4 regions of the Pseudomonas sp. PA-7-1E genome follow, and region 1 is predicted to be linked to each of the others. Evidence: predicted binding sites of a transcription regulator. Region 1 holds the regulator's gene; each other region holds the start of a gene.
What was found. The regulator sigma-54, encoded in region 1, starts transcription at its own class of promoters, with help from an activator protein. The targets are predictions, from matches to a motif close to ANTGGCATNNANNTTGCTNT.
Positions count from the first base shown of each region.

Region 2: a site for sigma-54 is predicted at 2,773-2,792, ahead of GIW79_RS22405 (CmpA/NrtA family ABC transporter substrate-binding protein). Genes of this name have one in related genera too.
Region 3: a site for sigma-54 is predicted at 2,043-2,062, ahead of glnA (type I glutamate--ammonia ligase). Genes of this name have one in related genera too.
Region 4: a site for sigma-54 is predicted at 2,475-2,494, ahead of GIW79_RS23865 (circularly permuted type 2 ATP-grasp protein). Genes of this name have one in related genera too.

Region 1 covers NZ_WKFA01000002.1:197,477-201,552, reverse strand. The annotation lists gene lptC (LPS export ABC transporter periplasmic protein LptC) at 1-385, shown strand, start outside; gene lptA (lipopolysaccharide transport periplasmic protein LptA) at 372-905, shown strand; gene lptB (LPS export ABC transporter ATP-binding protein) at 905-1,630, shown strand; gene GIW79_RS02225 (RNA polymerase factor sigma-54) at 1,815-3,308, shown strand; gene hpf (ribosome hibernation-promoting factor, HPF/YfiA family) at 3,384-3,689, shown strand; gene ptsN (PTS IIA-like nitrogen regulatory protein PtsN) at 3,700-4,076, shown strand, end outside.
Region 2 covers NZ_WKFA01000045.1:37,041-41,116, forward strand. The annotation lists gene GIW79_RS22395 (nitrate/nitrite transporter) at 1-713, opposite strand, end outside; gene GIW79_RS22400 (ANTAR domain-containing response regulator) at 860-1,435, opposite strand; gene GIW79_RS22405 (CmpA/NrtA family ABC transporter substrate-binding protein) at 1,449-2,648, opposite strand; gene GIW79_RS22410 (secretin N-terminal domain-containing protein) at 2,895-3,815, shown strand; gene GIW79_RS22415 (FliM/FliN family flagellar motor switch protein) at 3,830-4,045, shown strand.
Region 3 covers NZ_WKFA01000004.1:208,286-212,361, reverse strand. The annotation lists gene GIW79_RS04540 (chorismate mutase) at 1-331, opposite strand, end outside; gene glnA (type I glutamate--ammonia ligase) at 536-1,942, opposite strand; gene thiI (tRNA uracil 4-sulfurtransferase ThiI) at 2,277-3,731, shown strand; gene typA (translational GTPase TypA) at 3,871-4,076, shown strand, end outside.
Region 4 covers NZ_WKFA01000052.1:25,564-29,639, reverse strand. The annotation lists gene GIW79_RS23890 (hypothetical protein) at 1-122, shown strand, start outside; gene GIW79_RS23885 (YkgJ family cysteine cluster protein) at 285-539, shown strand; gene GIW79_RS23880 (START domain-containing protein) at 581-1,186, shown strand; gene GIW79_RS23875 (hypothetical protein) at 1,290-1,526, shown strand; gene GIW79_RS23870 (ribonuclease E inhibitor RraB) at 1,740-2,081, shown strand; gene GIW79_RS23865 (circularly permuted type 2 ATP-grasp protein) at 2,527-3,936, shown strand; gene GIW79_RS23860 (alpha-E domain-containing protein) at 3,941-4,076, shown strand, end outside.

The DNA of each region.
Region 1 (4,076 bases):
GCAGTATGAGATGACATCGGACAAGGTCGAGCACTTGAAGGCTTCCGAAGTCAGCCTGCTGACGAATCCGGACCTGAACCTGTATCGCGGCACCGAATTTCCCTGGCACGTGACCAGCAAGCGTGGCGAAGTCAACCCTGACGGCACCGAAGTTGAACTGATCGACTCGGTTCGCGTCGCACGTACAGACGCGCAGAACCGCGACACCATCATTACCAGCAGTCGCATGACCGTATTCCCACAGAAGCAATATGCGCAGACCGAGCAAGACGTTAGAATCGACGGCGCTGGCGGTGTATCGACTGGCAAGGGAATGAAAGCGTATTTGAAAGAAAGCAGGATACACCTGCTATCGAACGTAAGAGGACAGTATGAGGCTCGTTAAAACTCTCCCTATTTTGCTCGGTCTGGGCGCAGCACTGGGAAGCGTGAGCGCCTGGGCTCTGCCGAACGATAGCCAGCAACCGATCCACATCTCGGCTGACGATGCGCAGCTCGATGACAAGCAAGGTGTCGCCACCTACACCGGCGGCGTGATCATCACCCAAGGCTCGATGAAGATTACCGGCAACACGGTGACCCTGACTCGTACTAAGACCGGCGATATCGATGTGGTGACTTCGGTCGGCAACCTGGCTTATTTCGAGCAGAAGCAGTCCGCTACCGATACAGGCCCCATGAAAGGCTACGGCAAGACTATCCAGTATCACGCCCAGCAGAACCGCATCGTACTGATTGATCAGGCCAAGGTGCTGAGCCCGGACGGCAACTCCACGGAAGGTGAAAAAATCACCTATGACACCGTGAAGCAGATCGCTAACGCCGGTCGCGCCAACGGCAACAAGGTCACCGCACCCCGCCCACGCATCGACATGGTTATCCAGCCGAAGAAGAAGGCCGAGTAATGGCAACCCTGAAAGCCCAGCATCTGGCCAAGGCCTATAAAAGCCGCCAGGTGGTACGCGACGTCAGCCTGTCGATCGACAGCGGCCAGATCGTCGGCCTGCTCGGCCCTAACGGTGCCGGCAAAACCACCTGCTTCTATATGATCGTCGGGCTGGTCCAGGCGGACCAGGGTCGCGTATTGATCGACGACCTGGACGTCAGCCACCAACCCATGCACGGTCGTGCACGGGCAGGTATCGGCTATCTTCCGCAGGAGGCGTCGATCTTCCGTAAACTGTCGGTAGCCGACAACATCATGGCGATCCTCGAGACCCGCAAGGAACTCGATCGCGATGGCCGCCGCCAGGAGCTGGAAAGCCTGCTGCAGGAATTCCACATCAACCATATTCGCGACAACCTCGGCATGAGCTTGTCCGGTGGTGAACGTCGTCGCGTGGAAATCGCCCGCGCCCTGGCGACCGCGCCGAAATTCATCCTGCTGGATGAACCCTTTGCCGGCGTCGACCCGATTTCGGTGGGCGACATCAAGCAGATCATCCATCACCTCAAGGCCAAGGGCATTGGCGTGCTGATCACCGATCACAACGTGCGCGAAACCCTCGATATCTGCGAAACCGCGTATATCGTCAACGATGGTCAGCTGATTGCCGAAGGCGATGCCGAAACCATCCTGGCCAACGAGCTGGTGAAGGAAGTGTACCTGGGTCACGAGTTCCGCCTGTAAACACAGGGGTATCGCGCTCTTACCTGGAGCGTGCGGGAGTCAATGGAAACCTCGGTTTTTTTATTGTTACCGCGCTCTAGGCAAAGGCCCCGAGATCAGGCATATAATTTGCTTATGTTTGGCGCTCACGCGCCCTGTCGTGGATGGCGCATTGCGCCGGCGAATAAGGTGTTAAGCCCCTGCCATGAAACCATCGCTAGTCCTGAGAATGGGCCAGCAGCTGACGATGACACCGCAGCTGCAACAGGCCATCCGCCTGCTCCAATTGTCGACCCTGGACCTGCAACAGGAGATCCAGGAGGCCCTGGAGTCCAATCCGATGCTCGAACGCCAGGAAGAAGGCGACGACTTCGATAACGCAGATCCTCTGGCCGATAACATCGAGCAAAAACCCAATTCCGACGTGCAGGAACCCTCCTATCAGGAAACCGCCCCGACGGTGGACAACCTGGAGGAAGGCGACTGGAACGAACGCATTCCCAACGAGCTTCCCGTGGACACCGCCTGGGAAGACGTCTACCAGACCAGCGCCAGCAGCCTGCCAAGCAGCGATGATGACGAGTGGGATTTCACTACCCGCACGTCGGCGGGCGAGAGCCTTCAGAGCCACTTGCTGTGGCAACTGAACCTGGCGCCGATGTCCGATACCGATCGCCTGATCGCGGTAACCCTGATCGATTGCATCAATAATCAGGGTTACCTGGACGAAACCCTCGACGAGATCCTCGAGGCCTTCGACCCGGAACTGGATATCGAACTGGACGAAATCGAAGCCGTCCTGCACCGCATCCAGCAATTCGAGCCCGCAGGCATCGGCGCACGCACACTCAGCGAGTGCCTGTTACTGCAACTGCGCCAATTACCGGCCAAGACGCCATGGCTCACGGAAGCGCAACGCTTGGTCAGTGACTACATCGACCTGCTGGGCAGTCGCGACTACAGCCAACTGATGCGCCGTATGAAGCTCAAGGAAGATGACTTGCGCCAGGTCATCGAACTGGTGCAAAGCCTCAACCCGCGTCCAGGCTCGCAGATCGAGTCCAGCGAAGCCGAATATGTGGTGCCCGACGTCATTGTGCGCAAGGACAACGAACGCTGGCTGGTGGAGCTGAACCAGGAGTCAGTACCGCGCCTGCGGGTCAACCCGCAATACGCAGGTTTTGTGCGCCGCGCCGACACCAGCGCCGATAACACCTTCATGCGCAACCAGTTGCAGGAAGCGCGGTGGTTCATCAAGAGCCTGCAAAGCCGCAACGAAACCCTGATGAAAGTCGCAACCCAGATCGTCGAACACCAGCGCGGTTTCCTGGAGTACGGCGACGAGGCCATGAAGCCTCTCGTGCTGCACGACATCGCCGAAGCCGTCGGCATGCATGAATCGACGATTTCCCGGGTTACCACGCAGAAATTCATGCATACCCCACGGGGTATTTATGAGCTGAAATACTTTTTCTCCAGCCACGTCAGCACCTCTGAAGGCGGTGAATGCTCGTCCACGGCGATCCGTGCGATCATCAAAAAACTGGTTGCCGCTGAAAATCAGAAAAAGCCGTTGAGTGACAGCAAGATCGCTGGTTTACTGGAGGCACAAGGCATTCAGGTCGCCCGTCGAACCGTCGCCAAGTACCGCGAGTCCCTAGGGATCGCGCCTTCCAGCGAGCGTAAGCGGTTGATGTGACGGGCGGGCCACAGCGTTCCAGTGGTGGGTATTCCTGCCCACCGCTTTATGCACTGGCAACGAAGGAGAAGCTGTATGCAAGTCAACATCAGTGGACACCAGCTGGAAGTCACCAAGCCCCTGCGTGAATACACCGAGAGCAAACTGAACAAGCTTGCGGGGCATTTTGACAAGATCACCAACGTGCAGGTCATCATGGAGGTCGATAAGCTCAAGCAGAAAATCGAGGCCACCCTGCACGTACCGAATGCCAAGCTCGTCGCCAATGCGGAACATGAAGATATGTACGCGGCCATTGACTCCCTCTACGACAAGCTCGACCGCCAACTCATAAAGCATAAGGAAAAGAATCTGCACCTGATGCAAGGTACAGGTCGTTAACTCTCCCCCCATGATCCGACTTGAAAACATCCTGACCCCCGGCCGTTCCCTCGTGAACGTGCCGGGCGGCAGTAAAAAGCGCGCCCTCGAACAAATTGCCAACCTGATCGCCCGGGAAATTCCGGATCTGGAGATGCAAGATGTCTTCGAAGCTCTGATTGCCCGTGAAAAACTCGGCTCCACCGGTTTTGGCAACGGCATCGCGATCCCCCACTGCCGCCTCAAAGGTTGTGATAAACCCGTGAGCGCGCTGATGCACCTGGACGCTCCGATTGATTTCGACGCCATCGACGGCGCCCCGGTCGACCTGCTGTTTGTGCTGCTGGTCCCGGAAGCCGCCACCGATGCGCACCTGGAACTGCTACGGCAGATCGCCAGCATGCTAGA
Region 2 (4,076 bases), on a different contig from region 1:
TCGTTGAAGTAGCCGGGCAGGGCGCTGGCCAGGCCGATAAACCCGCCGAAGGTCACGCTGTAGAAAAACATGAACCACCAGCTGTCGCGGTCGCCCAGGGCCTTGAAGTAGTCGGCCATGGATTTGGCTTTCGGCCGTTCAGGCGCATTGCGCGCAAGCCAGGCGAATACGATCAGGGTCAGCACCAGTGGGATCAGCGCAAAGCCGAATACATTGCTCCAACCAAAGGCGGCCGCCAGCACGGGCGCCAGCAACGCCGCAAACACGGTGCCGGAGTTACCGGCGCCGGCGATGCCCATCGCCTTGCCCTGGTGCTCCGCGGGGTACCACTGTGACGCCAAAGGCAGGGCGACCGCGAAGGACGCACCGGCCATGCCCAGGAACATGCCCAGCAGCAGCGCTTGTTCGTAGCTGTGGATCCCCAGTTTCCAGGCGCAGAACAGCGCCACGATCACAATCACCTGGCCAATCAGCCCGGCGGTCTTGGGCGACAGCTTGTCGGCCAGCATCCCCATCAAGAAGCGCAGTACCGCGCCCGCCAGGATTGGGGTGGCCACCACCAGGCCGCGCTGTTGGGTGGTCAGGTGCAAATCAGCGGCAATCTGCACCGCCAGGGGGCCCAGCAGGTACCAGACCATGAAGCTCAGGTCGAAATACAGGAACGCGGCAAACAGGGTCGGGGTGTGCCCGGATTTCCAGAAGCTTGATTTCATCACGCACCTCAACGGTTGGGGGTCTAGAAACGAAAAAACGCCGCCACCGGGTTCGCGAGGGCAAACCGGGTGGGCGACGTCTTTGTCGTGAAGGGGCAACCGCCGTTGGCTACCTGTGATAATTCTTTAGCAAGAGCTGAGCCAGATCAGCCGAGCAACTCGCTCATGGCAATAATCTGCTCCGCCACCTGGATCAGTTTCTGTTGACGGCTCATGGCCTGGCGGCGCATCAGGGTGTAGGCCTCTTCCTCGTTGCAGCTCTTCATCTTCATCAGCAGGCCCTTGGCCAACTCGATGCGCTTGCGCTCGGCCAGTTGCTGGTCGCGGGCATGGAGCTGGGCGCGCAGGGCCTGGTCACTCTCGAAGCGCGCCATGGCCACATCGAGGATCGGTTGCAGGCGCTGGGCCTGGATGCCTTCGACGATATAGGCACTGACGCCGGACTTGATGGCCTGGCGCATCACATTAGGGTCGTGCTCGTCGGTGAACATCACGATGGGCCGTGGCTGATCGCGGCTGACCAGCACCACTTGCTCCATCACATCGCGCCCGGGTGACTCGGTATCGATCAGGATCACATCAGGACGCACTGTTTCGACGCGTGCGGGCAGGTCGATGGTCAAGCCGGACTCATCGATCACCTCGAAGCCGGCCTCGGTCAATGCGGCCTTGAGGCGCCCGACCTTGCGCGGGGTGTCGTTGATCAACAGGATTCGCAGCATCGTCGGGCTCCTGTCAGCGCAGCGCTTGGCGATTGGCATCATCGGCCAGGGCATGCAGGTGGAAGCTGCGGGCGTAGCCAGCGGGGTCGCTGCCGTCCCAGGTCTTGCCGTCGAGCAACTGGCTGCGGCGCATGTCCGAGTCGCCTGCGTTAATGCCCAGCGCCTCGGCAGCCTGGCGATACAGTGCCAATTGCTGAACTTGCCGGGCAACGCCCAGGTAGTCAGGGTCTTCCCGCAGCAAGCCCCAGCGCCGGAACTGGGTCATGAACCACATGCCATCGCTGAGGTAAGGCAGGTTCACCTCGCCGTCGGCGAAAAAGCGCAGTGCATGGGGATCCTGCCAGTGGTTGCCCAGGCCATCGTCATAGTGCCCCAGCAGGCGCGGTTCGATGCAGGCCACAGGTGCGTCGAGGTATTCACTGGCACTGAGCAACTGGGCGGTAGAGCGGCGGTTTTCACGGCTCTGCTCGATAAACCGGCTGGCCTCGAGGATCGCCATGACCAGTACGCGTGCGGTATTGGGGTACGCGTCAGCGAAGGCTTGGGTGCAGCCCAGGACTTTTTCCGGGTGGTCCGGCCAGATTGCCTGGCTGGTCGCCAGGGTAAAGCCCTGGTTTTGTTGCACTGCGCTGGCGCACCAGGGTTCACCCACGCAAAGTCCGTCGATGCGTCCGGCTTGCAGGTGCGCCACCATTTGCGGCGGCGGCACCACCACACTGTTCACATCCTGCAATGGATGAATGCCTTGGCTCGCCAGCCAGTAGTACAACCACATGGCATGGGTGCCGGTGGGAAACGTCTGAGCGAAGGTCAGTTTTGTCCGGCTTTGGTGCACATGGCCTTTCAACGCCTCAGGAGTGATCACGCCTTGCTGTTGCAGGCCGTGGGACAGGTTGATGCCCTGGCCATTCTGGTTCAGCCCCATCAGCACTGCCATGGGGCTGGCGGCGACGCCGCCGATGCCCAGGTGTACGGCATAGATCAGCCCGTAGAGACTGTGGGCGGCGTCGAGTTCACCGCTGACCAGCTTATCGCGCAGGTTGGCCCAGGACGCCTGGCGCTTGAGGTTGAGTGTGAGGCCGTAAGGTTGGGCGAAGCCCTGGGTGGCGGCGACCACCAACGAGGCGCAATCGGTCAGGGCCATGAACCCAAGGTCCAGGCTGCTCTTTTCCGGGGCATCGCTGCCGTGTACCCAAGCCAGCGGATCGTTCATCAATACCTGCCTTTTCTGAAAAAAAAGCGCCGTTTCCCAGGCTGGCGTTACAGGCCATTGCAGGGAAACGACGCCTCTGTCCGTAGGCCCGTACCGCCGTTGGTGCGAGCCTGATACAGAGTGCATAGCAAGGCACATGCCATGGGTGGGCCGGTGCAACTGGCCGTCAACTTTCCATCATGATTGAACCTCGTGCGCCTCGCAGTATGGCCGCTTCCTCAGGCCAGACCGCCAGGCATTCCCACGGTGCACGCTGATTTCCTCGCAACCCTCAATTGCCGCTGGCTGTACAGCGTGCTGCTGTGCGCCGCGCTGTTGCTGGGCAGTCGCACGGCCTGTGGCGAGGTGTACCAGGCACAGGATGAGGGGCTGCCGGCTTTCTTTGCTGCGTTGTCTGTGTCATTGGGCCTGCCCGTGGTGACCAGCCGTGCCGTGGCTAGTAGGCAGGTGAGCGGAGCGTTCGATTTTGCGGCGCCGCAACAGGTCATTGAAACGCTCGCCGCGCGCGAAGGCTTGATCTGGCACAGCGATGGCCAAGTGTTGCACGTCTACGCTGCCGACGAAGCGAGAAGCTCGGCGGTGGCGCTGCAACATATTAGTGTCGACAGGCTGCGTGGCATCATGCGGCGTGCAGGGCTGGATGAGCCGCGTTATCCGCTGCGCCCAAACGGGGCTCGCATGTTCTACGTGTCCGGGCCTCCCAGCTATGTCGATCATATATTGCGGCTGACGCAACTGATGGATCGACCCCCTCGCAAGTTGCCAGAGCGCCCGCCTGCATTTGGCGTGGTGCAAGTGGTCAATTTCCCGGTGGAAGATCACCCGCACGGCGTGGGTACCAACAGGGGCCTGGTACCAGGCATGCTCTCGATGATCCATGCCCGGCTATCCCTGGCGCAGAGGGTCCGGTTGGCCGACGGCCGCCTTGCGTTGCTGGCCTATCCGGATACCAACAGTGTGTTGATCAAGGGCTCGCCTGCCCAGGTGAAAGTTATCGAGAAACTGCTGGCCGAGCTGGATGTGGCCCAGGTGCTGAGTGAAACCTTGCCAGGGCAGGCGCATGCCGGTGGTGGCGACCCGCAGGCCGGGCCACCTCAGTTGACCGCCGCGCAATATGAGCGTGTGCAACGTGCGTTCCTACGGACGGAGCGCGAGTTTTCCCCCTGAAAAGGCATTTGTCCATGCACCTGGAAATACTGCTGCAGGAGCGATTGATCAGCCGCAAGCGTTTGGCCGCGTTCGCGCCGGGAAAGGTGCTGCCCTTGGACCCAGGCGTCACACGATGTGTGGAGGTGCGGGTCAATGGACAACTGATGGCGTTAGGTGAGTTGGTGCAGTTGGAGGACCGGCTAGGGGTTGAGTTGCAGGAGACTTTCCAGGAGTGGCTGTCGCGATAAGGGGTGCAAGCGATTTGTCTGACCGGCAGCG
Region 3 (4,076 bases), on a different contig from region 1:
GCGGGTCGTCGGGCGCTTTGCCCTGGAACTGCCAATCGGACAGATGGGTGTATTGCACCAGTTTGTTGGCTTCGATCTGGGCGGCGAAGAACTGCTCGGCAGCGGCCGGGTCCAGCTTGTAGCTCGGCGCATGGGCAGTGACGCTGGCGATCACCTCTTGCTCGCGCTTCTTGTCCTCCACGGGCTTGTGGCTGTCCCACTTGCTCAGTGCTACCTGGTCGGCAATCTCCAGGCGTTCGGCGATGCTGTTGAGCAAGGGTTCGAGCGTAGGCGGCGCAGCGCTCGCACTGGCACTGATGAACAGCAGGGCAAATACAAGTCGATATCTCAAAGGTGATCTCCTGTGGGAGCGGGCTTGCCCGCGATGGCGGTGTGTCAGTGATACAGCAGGTGGCCGGCAGTGCGCTATCGCAGGCAAGCCAGCTCCCACACTTTGATTGGGTTTGCAGAGCTGGCGTAGCGTAACGCCCAGGCAAAAAAAAGACCTCCCGAAGGAGGTCTTTCTCATCACGCTACCTCAAGCAGCGCTACCGGATCAGCAGCTGTAGTACAGCTCGTATTCCAGTGGGTGTACGAAGGTGCGCACTTTGATTTCTTCTTCGCTTTTCAGGGCGATGTAAGCGTCGATGAAGTCGTCGCTGAAAACGCCGCCTTTGGTCAGGAACGCACGGCCCTTGTCCAGCTCTTCCAGGGCTTCTTTCAGGCTGCCGCACACTTGTGGGATCTCTTTGGCCTCTTCAGGCGGCAGGTCGTACAAGTTTTTGTCGGCGGCGTCGCCAGGGTGGATCTTGTTCTGGATACCGTCCAGGCCGGCCATCATCAGGGCGGCGAAGGCCAGGTAAGGGTTGGCAGCCGGGTCTGGGAAGCGCGCTTCGATACGACGGCCTTTAGGGCTGTTGACGTAAGGAATACGGATCGAGGCGGAGCGGTTGCGTGCCGAGTAGGCCAGCATCACCGGCGCTTCAAAACCTGGGACCAGACGCTTGTAGGAGTTGGTCGACGGGTTGGTGAAGCCGTTCAGGGCCTTGCCGTGCTTGATGATGCCGCCGATGAAGTACAGAGCGGTGTCGGACAGGCCGGCATAGCCTTCGCCGGCGAAGGTGTTCTTGCCGTCTTTGGAAATCGATACGTGAACGTGCATGCCCGAGCCGTTATCGCCGTACAGCGGCTTAGGCATGAAGGTAGCGGTGCGGCCATAGGCATCGGCAACGTTGTGCACGCAGTATTTCAGGGTTTGAACTTCGTCAGCCTTCTTCACCAGCGTGTTGAATTTCACGCCGATTTCGTTCTGGCCGGCAGTCGCCACTTCGTGGTGGTGAACTTCAACGGTCTGGCCCATTTCTTCCAGTGCGTTGCACATGGAAGTACGGATTTCATGGTCGAAGTCGAACGGTGGTACTGGGAAGTAACCGCCTTTCACGCCTGGACGGTGGCCTTTGTTGCCGCCTTCCACGTCCTGGTCGGACATCCACGAGCCTTGCTCGGAGAAAATCTTGAACATGGAGCCGGAGATGTCGGACTTGAACTTCACCGAGTCGAAGATGAAGAACTCTGGCTCAGGGCCGAAGAATGCGGTGTCGCCGATACCGGTGGACTTCAGGTATTCCTCGGCACGGTGGGCGATGGCGCGTGGGTCGCGGTCATAGCCTTGCATGGTCGAAGGTTCGATGATGTCGCACACCAGGATCAGGGTCGGCTCTTCGGTGAACGGGTCGAGTACGGCGGTGCTGTCGTCTGGCAGCAGGATCATGTCGGAGGCTTCGATGCCTTTCCAGCCGGCGATGGAGGAACCGTCGAACATCTTGCCGACTTCGAAGAAGTCATCTTCCAGCGCATCGCGAGCCGGCATGGTCACGTGGTGCTGAGTGCCTTTTGTGTCCGTGAAGCGCAGATCAATCCATTTAACGTCATGATCTTTGATGAGTTGAACCGACTTCGACATGGTGTCCTCCGGGTGGCTTCGGGCTTGGGTAGTGGAGTTAGCCCTTAGAATTTGGGTGATGCCGGCGCGGATACTCCGCCAAGGCAACCTGCCTCACAAGAGAGCAAATTGCATGCCAGTGCGCCAACATGGCCGTTTTGCCTCAAAATGGCCCCTATAACGGTGCAATCGGCAAAAACGGCATAAATCGCGCACTGCAATGTAGCGTTTATTTGTGTAAATGACCCGTTTTGGTGCATTGCGTATGCAATGCATATTAACTGGTTAAACCTTGAGCGATTTCCGCTATAATCCGCGCCCCCCTTTTTCAGCAGGCCCGGCGCGCGCTGTTTCCATGAAATTAATCGTTAAAGTCTTCCCCGAGATCACCATCAAAAGCCGACCGGTACGGACGCGTTTCATCCGTCAGTTGGCCAAGAACATCCGTGCCGTGCTCCGTGACCTGGACCCGGCTGTGGTGGTGAACGGCGTGTGGGACAACCTCGAGCTGGAAACCCGCATTACCGACGCCAAAGCCTTGAAGGACATGACCGAGCGCCTGAGCTGCATGCCGGGCATCGCGCATTTCCTGCAGGTGGATGAGTACCCGCTGGGCGACTTCGACGACATCACCGAAAAGTGCAAGCAGCACTACGGTAGTGCGCTTGAAGGCAAGATTTTTTCGGTGCGCTGCAAGCGTGCCGGCAAGCATCCGTTCAGCTCCATGGACGTCGAGAAATACGTCGGCAGCAAGCTGCGTCGCGAGTGCGGTGCCGCTGGAATTTCCCTGAAAGCGCCACAAATTGAAGTGCGCATGGAAATTCGCGACCAACGGTTGTTCGTGATCCACAGCCAGCACAACAGCATCGGCGGCTACCCGCTGGGTGCCCTGGAACAGACCCTGGTATTGATGTCCGGCGGTTTCGATTCCACGGTTGCGGCCTACCAGATCATGCGTCGCGGCCTGATGAGCCACTTCTGCTTCTTCAACCTGGGCGGGCGTGCACATGAATTGGGCGTGATGGAAGTTGCGCACTTTATCTGGAAGAAATACGGCAGCTCCCAACGCGTGCTATTTGTAAGCGTACCGTTCGAGGAAGTGCTGGGCGAAATTCTCGGCAAAGTCGATAACAGTCATATGGGCGTAGTATTGAAGCGTATGATGTTGCGCGCTGCGTCCCGAATCGCCGATCAATTGCAGATCGACGCCCTGGTGACCGGCGAAGCGATTTCCCAGGTTTCCAGCCAGACGCTGCCTAACCTGTCGATCATTGACTGCGTGACCGAGAAGCTGGTGCTACGCCCGCTGATCGCCAGCCACAAGCAGGACATCATCGACCTGGCAGAGCAAATCGGCACCGCCGACTTTGCCAAGCATATGCCTGAATACTGCGGGGTCATTTCGGTGAACCCCAAGACCCACGCCAAGCGTCACCGCGTGGAGCATGAAGAGAAAGAATTCGACATGGCGATTCTGGAGCGTGCGCTCGAGAACGCCAAGCTGGTGCCAATCGATCGAGTGATCGACGAATTGGGCCAGGATGTGCAGATCGAAGAAGTCAGCGAAGCCCTGGCGGGCCAGATCGTCGTCGACATCCGTCATCCGGATGCCGCCGAAGACGAGCCGCTGGAAATCGCTGGCATCGACGTGCAAACGCTGCCGTTCTACGCACTGAACGCGCGTTTCAAGGAACTGGATAACAGCCGTCAGTACCTGTTGTATTGCGACAAAGGCGTGATGAGTCGCCTGCATGCCCACCATTTGCTCAGTGAGGGGCATGCCAATGTGCGCGTTTATCGACCGAGCTAAGAGCCCGGGGCTGTTTGCCTGTGGCCTGCGTCACCGGCCCCCCGACTCTGCCGTCAAGCTGTAACGGCAAGGCCTGACTCTACTGTTAATCGCTGCCACGACCTGTCAGCACACCGAATCCTCTGATCGAGATACACAAGTGATCGAAAATCTACGTAACATCGCCATCATTGCTCACGTTGACCATGGTAAAACCACCCTGGTAGACAAACTCCTGCGTCAATCCGGCACCCTGGAGCGCAACGAGCTCAACGACGAGCGCGTGATGGACTCCAACGACCAGGAAAAAGAGCGCGGTATTACCATCCTGGCAAAAAACACCGCTATCAACTGGAACGGCTACCA
Region 4 (4,076 bases), on a different contig from region 1:
CCGACAACAGTGCGTTCCAGATCAACGGCCGCTTGCTCAGCAATGAGATGAAGCTGCAACTGCGTAACGAAGAGCGCCGTGATGTTGAAGGCGCTGCGCTGGATTTCGAATTCAAGCAATAAACTTTCTGAGCACAGGTGACCCAGGTTGCCGACCATCTGTCGCAGACTGGTCGGTCACTTTTGTTTTGTGCGAAAAACTCCTGTTGGGGCATTTTAAAACGGCTGTTTAAGGGCGTACTCTAGCCCGGCCATCCCTATTGAGTCGTCGAGGACCTGCTGGTCATGAAATGCCGTGAAGGCTGTGGCGCCTGCTGCATTGCCCCCTCCATCAGTTCGCCACTACCCGGAATGCCCCAGGGCAAACCCGCTGGCGTTCGTTGCGTGCACCTGTCGGTGGAACAATTGTGCCAGTTGTTCGGTCAACCGCAGCGGCCCGCCGTGTGCAGTGATTTCCATGCCGATATTGAGGTGTGCGGCAACGACCAGGCCGATGCCATCCGGCTGATCGGCTGGTGGGAGCAGATGACGGCGGCTTGATGGGCTTTACAATCGGAACTTCAACAATAAGGAATACAACGATGGGTTCGCTGAAACGAGTGGCTGTGCTGTGCGGTTTTACGCTGTTGTTTGCGGCCACTGCCCAGGCTGAGGATTGGCAAGTCGCCAAGGACGAAGACGGTATCAAGGTGTCCCTGAGCGAGATTGCCGGTTCCAAGTACAAGGCCTATCGCGGCGTGACCGTGATCAAGGCGCCTTTGGCCAAGGTCCAGGCGCTGCAGGAAGATGTGGTCGGTGCTTGCGCCTGGATCCATGAATGCAAATCCCAGAAACTCGTCGACAAGAAAGGCGACGAGGCCTGGACCTACACCCAGTTCAAGGCCCCATTCCCCGTGACGGACCGCGATTCTTACATCCACGTCACCACCACCAAAGCCGCTGACGGTACCGTCACGCGCAAACTGGAAGGTGTGCCGACCTACAAGCCCGAAGCAAAAGGCTACGTGCGGGTCGCCCAGGTGGAGGGTTTCTGGAAACTGGTGCCAAAGGGCGATAACCAGACCGAAGTCACCTACCAGGTACACACCGAGCCAGGTGGCAGCGTACCTTCGTGGCTGGCCAACAAGTTTGTGGTGGACGCGCCGTTCAACACCTTGAAAGCCTTGAAAGAACACGCTGAAAAATAAGTGCAGTTGATCCGGTGCCTCCGGGCTTGAGCGGAACGTTTTGCGCGCCGCCAAGGTCCAGATACTTGTAAGCCCACCTATGGGTTTTATCGAGGAGGCATCGATGCAAACGTGGCAAATTACCTTCGTTGATGATCACGGTGAAACGTCCGTGCAGCAGTTCACCTGCGAACAAAAGCCCAGCCTCGAAGATGCTGCGCATATGATTCGTGCGAAGCTGGTGCCGATTGCTGCCAAACTCGATCTCAATGACCTGGAAGGCCGTAAACCCGAGCCGACGGTCAAGATTCTCAAAGACCAGAACAGTATCCAGATTCTCGATATTTCTCCCTCCGTCTAAACATTTTTCACGCGCCACACGAGCGCCTCTGGTGGCGGTGACAGCTTCACGCTACTCTGCAATCGAGATCAGCGAATGAATCGCTAAGGTCTGGTCTTGTCAGCTACATGCTTGTTTTCCTGCGGTGTTGTTATGCCGTGGTGCCCGCGCCAGCAGGGCGCGGGGCTTCAGGAAGCACGGAAAGTCTATCCATCGGTGTGAGGAGGACGTTTCATGAGCACAGCCTATCAAGAAGACATCAGCACCAACGTACTGCGCCGCATGAAAGAAGGCGGCTTTGATTTCTCGCGCTTTCACCCCATCGAGTTCTACGCCATTTTCCCGGATGAGGAACGGGCGCGCAGGGCTGCGGGTCGATTTCGTGGGGAGTCCCTCAACGCCCAGGTCAGCGCGCGCGACGATGGCGCCTGGTACCTGGAACTGAGCAAAATCATGTTCGCAACCTACGACGGCATAGGAGACTTCGAGCAAGACTTTGAAGCGGTGGTCGAGCCCCTGGGAGGGATCATCGAAGGATGGGGCGTCAAGCAGGAGGTGCGTGGGTTACCCATGTAGTTGGTATTTATGAGCAGCACAGCGTGTCGGCTGACCTTTGGGTCGGCCGATTTTGTTTGGGCTACCGTCGCAACGGAAACTGCCGTTTCAGGCGCAAAAAAAAGCCACCCGGATGGGGTGGCGGAAAGGGAAGACCGAGGAGTCATCAGTACACGAGTCAATACGTTACTGAATGTGCAAAGGGTTTGGCTGTAGGACACGTCCTGTTCAACCGATGTGGGCGATTATCCGCATGTGCAGGCGGGCAGTGAAATCAACTCTGACTATGCTGTTGATAGCCAAACACCGCATTGCAACGGAGCGTACGGCGTGGCCCAGGCAATTGCGCGCACCAGGACGGTGCGGCAAATCCCCTCGGATTATGCAACTGTTTGATTATCAAGTGTTTATGCCGCTGGCACGGGCCTTGCGAAGGTTCTTGCGTCCGGGTGACAAGGAGTACGGCATGATCCGCACTTATTACGATGAAATGTACGATGGGGCAGGGCAGGTTCGCCCCCATTATCGCGAGTTCGCCCGTTGGTTGGCCGACACCCCTGCCGAACTGCTGGCCCAGCGCAGGCGTGAAGCCGATTTGCTGTTCCACCGCGCCGGCATCACCTTCACCCTCTACGGGGACGAACAAGGCACCGAGCGCCTGATCCCCTTCGATACCATCCCCCGCAGCATTCCGGCGAGTGAATGGCGGGTTGTCGAACGCGGTTGCATCCAGCGGGTCAAGGCGCTGAACCTGTTCCTCACCGACCTGTACCACGACCAACGCATCATCAAGGCCGGCATCATCCCCGCCGAGCAGGTATTGGCCAACGAGCAATACCAACTGGCAATGCGGGGCCTGGACTTGCACCGCGATATCTATTCGCACATCTCCGGGGTGGACCTCGTACGCGATGGCGACGGCACGTACTACGTGCTCGAAGACAACCTGCGCACGCCCAGCGGTGTCAGCTACATGCTCGAAGACCGCAAGATGATGATGCGTCTGTTCCCCGAGTTGTTCGCGGCCCAGCGCATCGCGCCCATCGACCATTACCCCAACCTGCTGCTCGACACCCTCAAAAGCGCCAGCCCCCTGGATAACCCCAGTGTGGTGGTACTGACGCCCGGGCGTTTCAATAGCGCGTTCTTCGAACATGCCTTCCTGGCTCGGGAAATGGGTGTGGAGTTGGTGGAAGGCGCGGATTTGTTCGTGCGCGATGACCGTGTGTTCATGCGCACCACCGATGGGCCCAAGGCTGTCGATGTGATCTACCGTCGCCTCGATGATGCATTTCTAGATCCCTTGGCATTCAACCCCGACTCGATGCTCGGTGTACCCGGCCTGCTCGCCGCCTACCGGTGCGGCAATGTGGTGCTGGCCAACGCCATTGGCACCGGAGTCGCGGACGACAAATCGGTTTACCCGTTCGTCACCGAGATGATCCGCTTCTACCTCGATGAAGAGCCGATCCTGCAGAACGTTCCGACTTTTCAATGCCGTAAGCCTGACGAGTTGTCCCACGTGCTGGCCAACCTGCCCGACCTGGTGGTCAAGGAAACCCAGGGCTCCGGTGGTTACGGCATGCTGGTTGGCCCGGCGTCTACGACCGCAGAAATCGAAGCGTTCCGGGCGCGTATCAAGGCCAAGCCACACGCCTATATCGCGCAGCCGACCCTGTGCTTGTCCACCTGCCCGACCTTTGTCGAAAACGGCATCGCCCCGCGCCATATCGACCTGCGCCCCTTCGTGTTGTCCGGCAAGGACACCCGCGTGGTGCCGGGTGGCCTGACCCGTGTGGCGCTGCGCGAAGGCTCGCTGGTGGTCAACTCGTCCCAGGGCGGCGGAACCAAAGACACCTGGGTGGTCGAGGACTGATGCCATGTTGAGTAGAACTGCCTCGGATTTGTACTGGATGTCACGTTACCTGGAGCGTGCCGAAAACCTCGCACGCATGCTCGATGTCAGCTATTCGCTGTCGCTGATGCCCCAGGACGGGCGCGGCGATGGCCTGCACG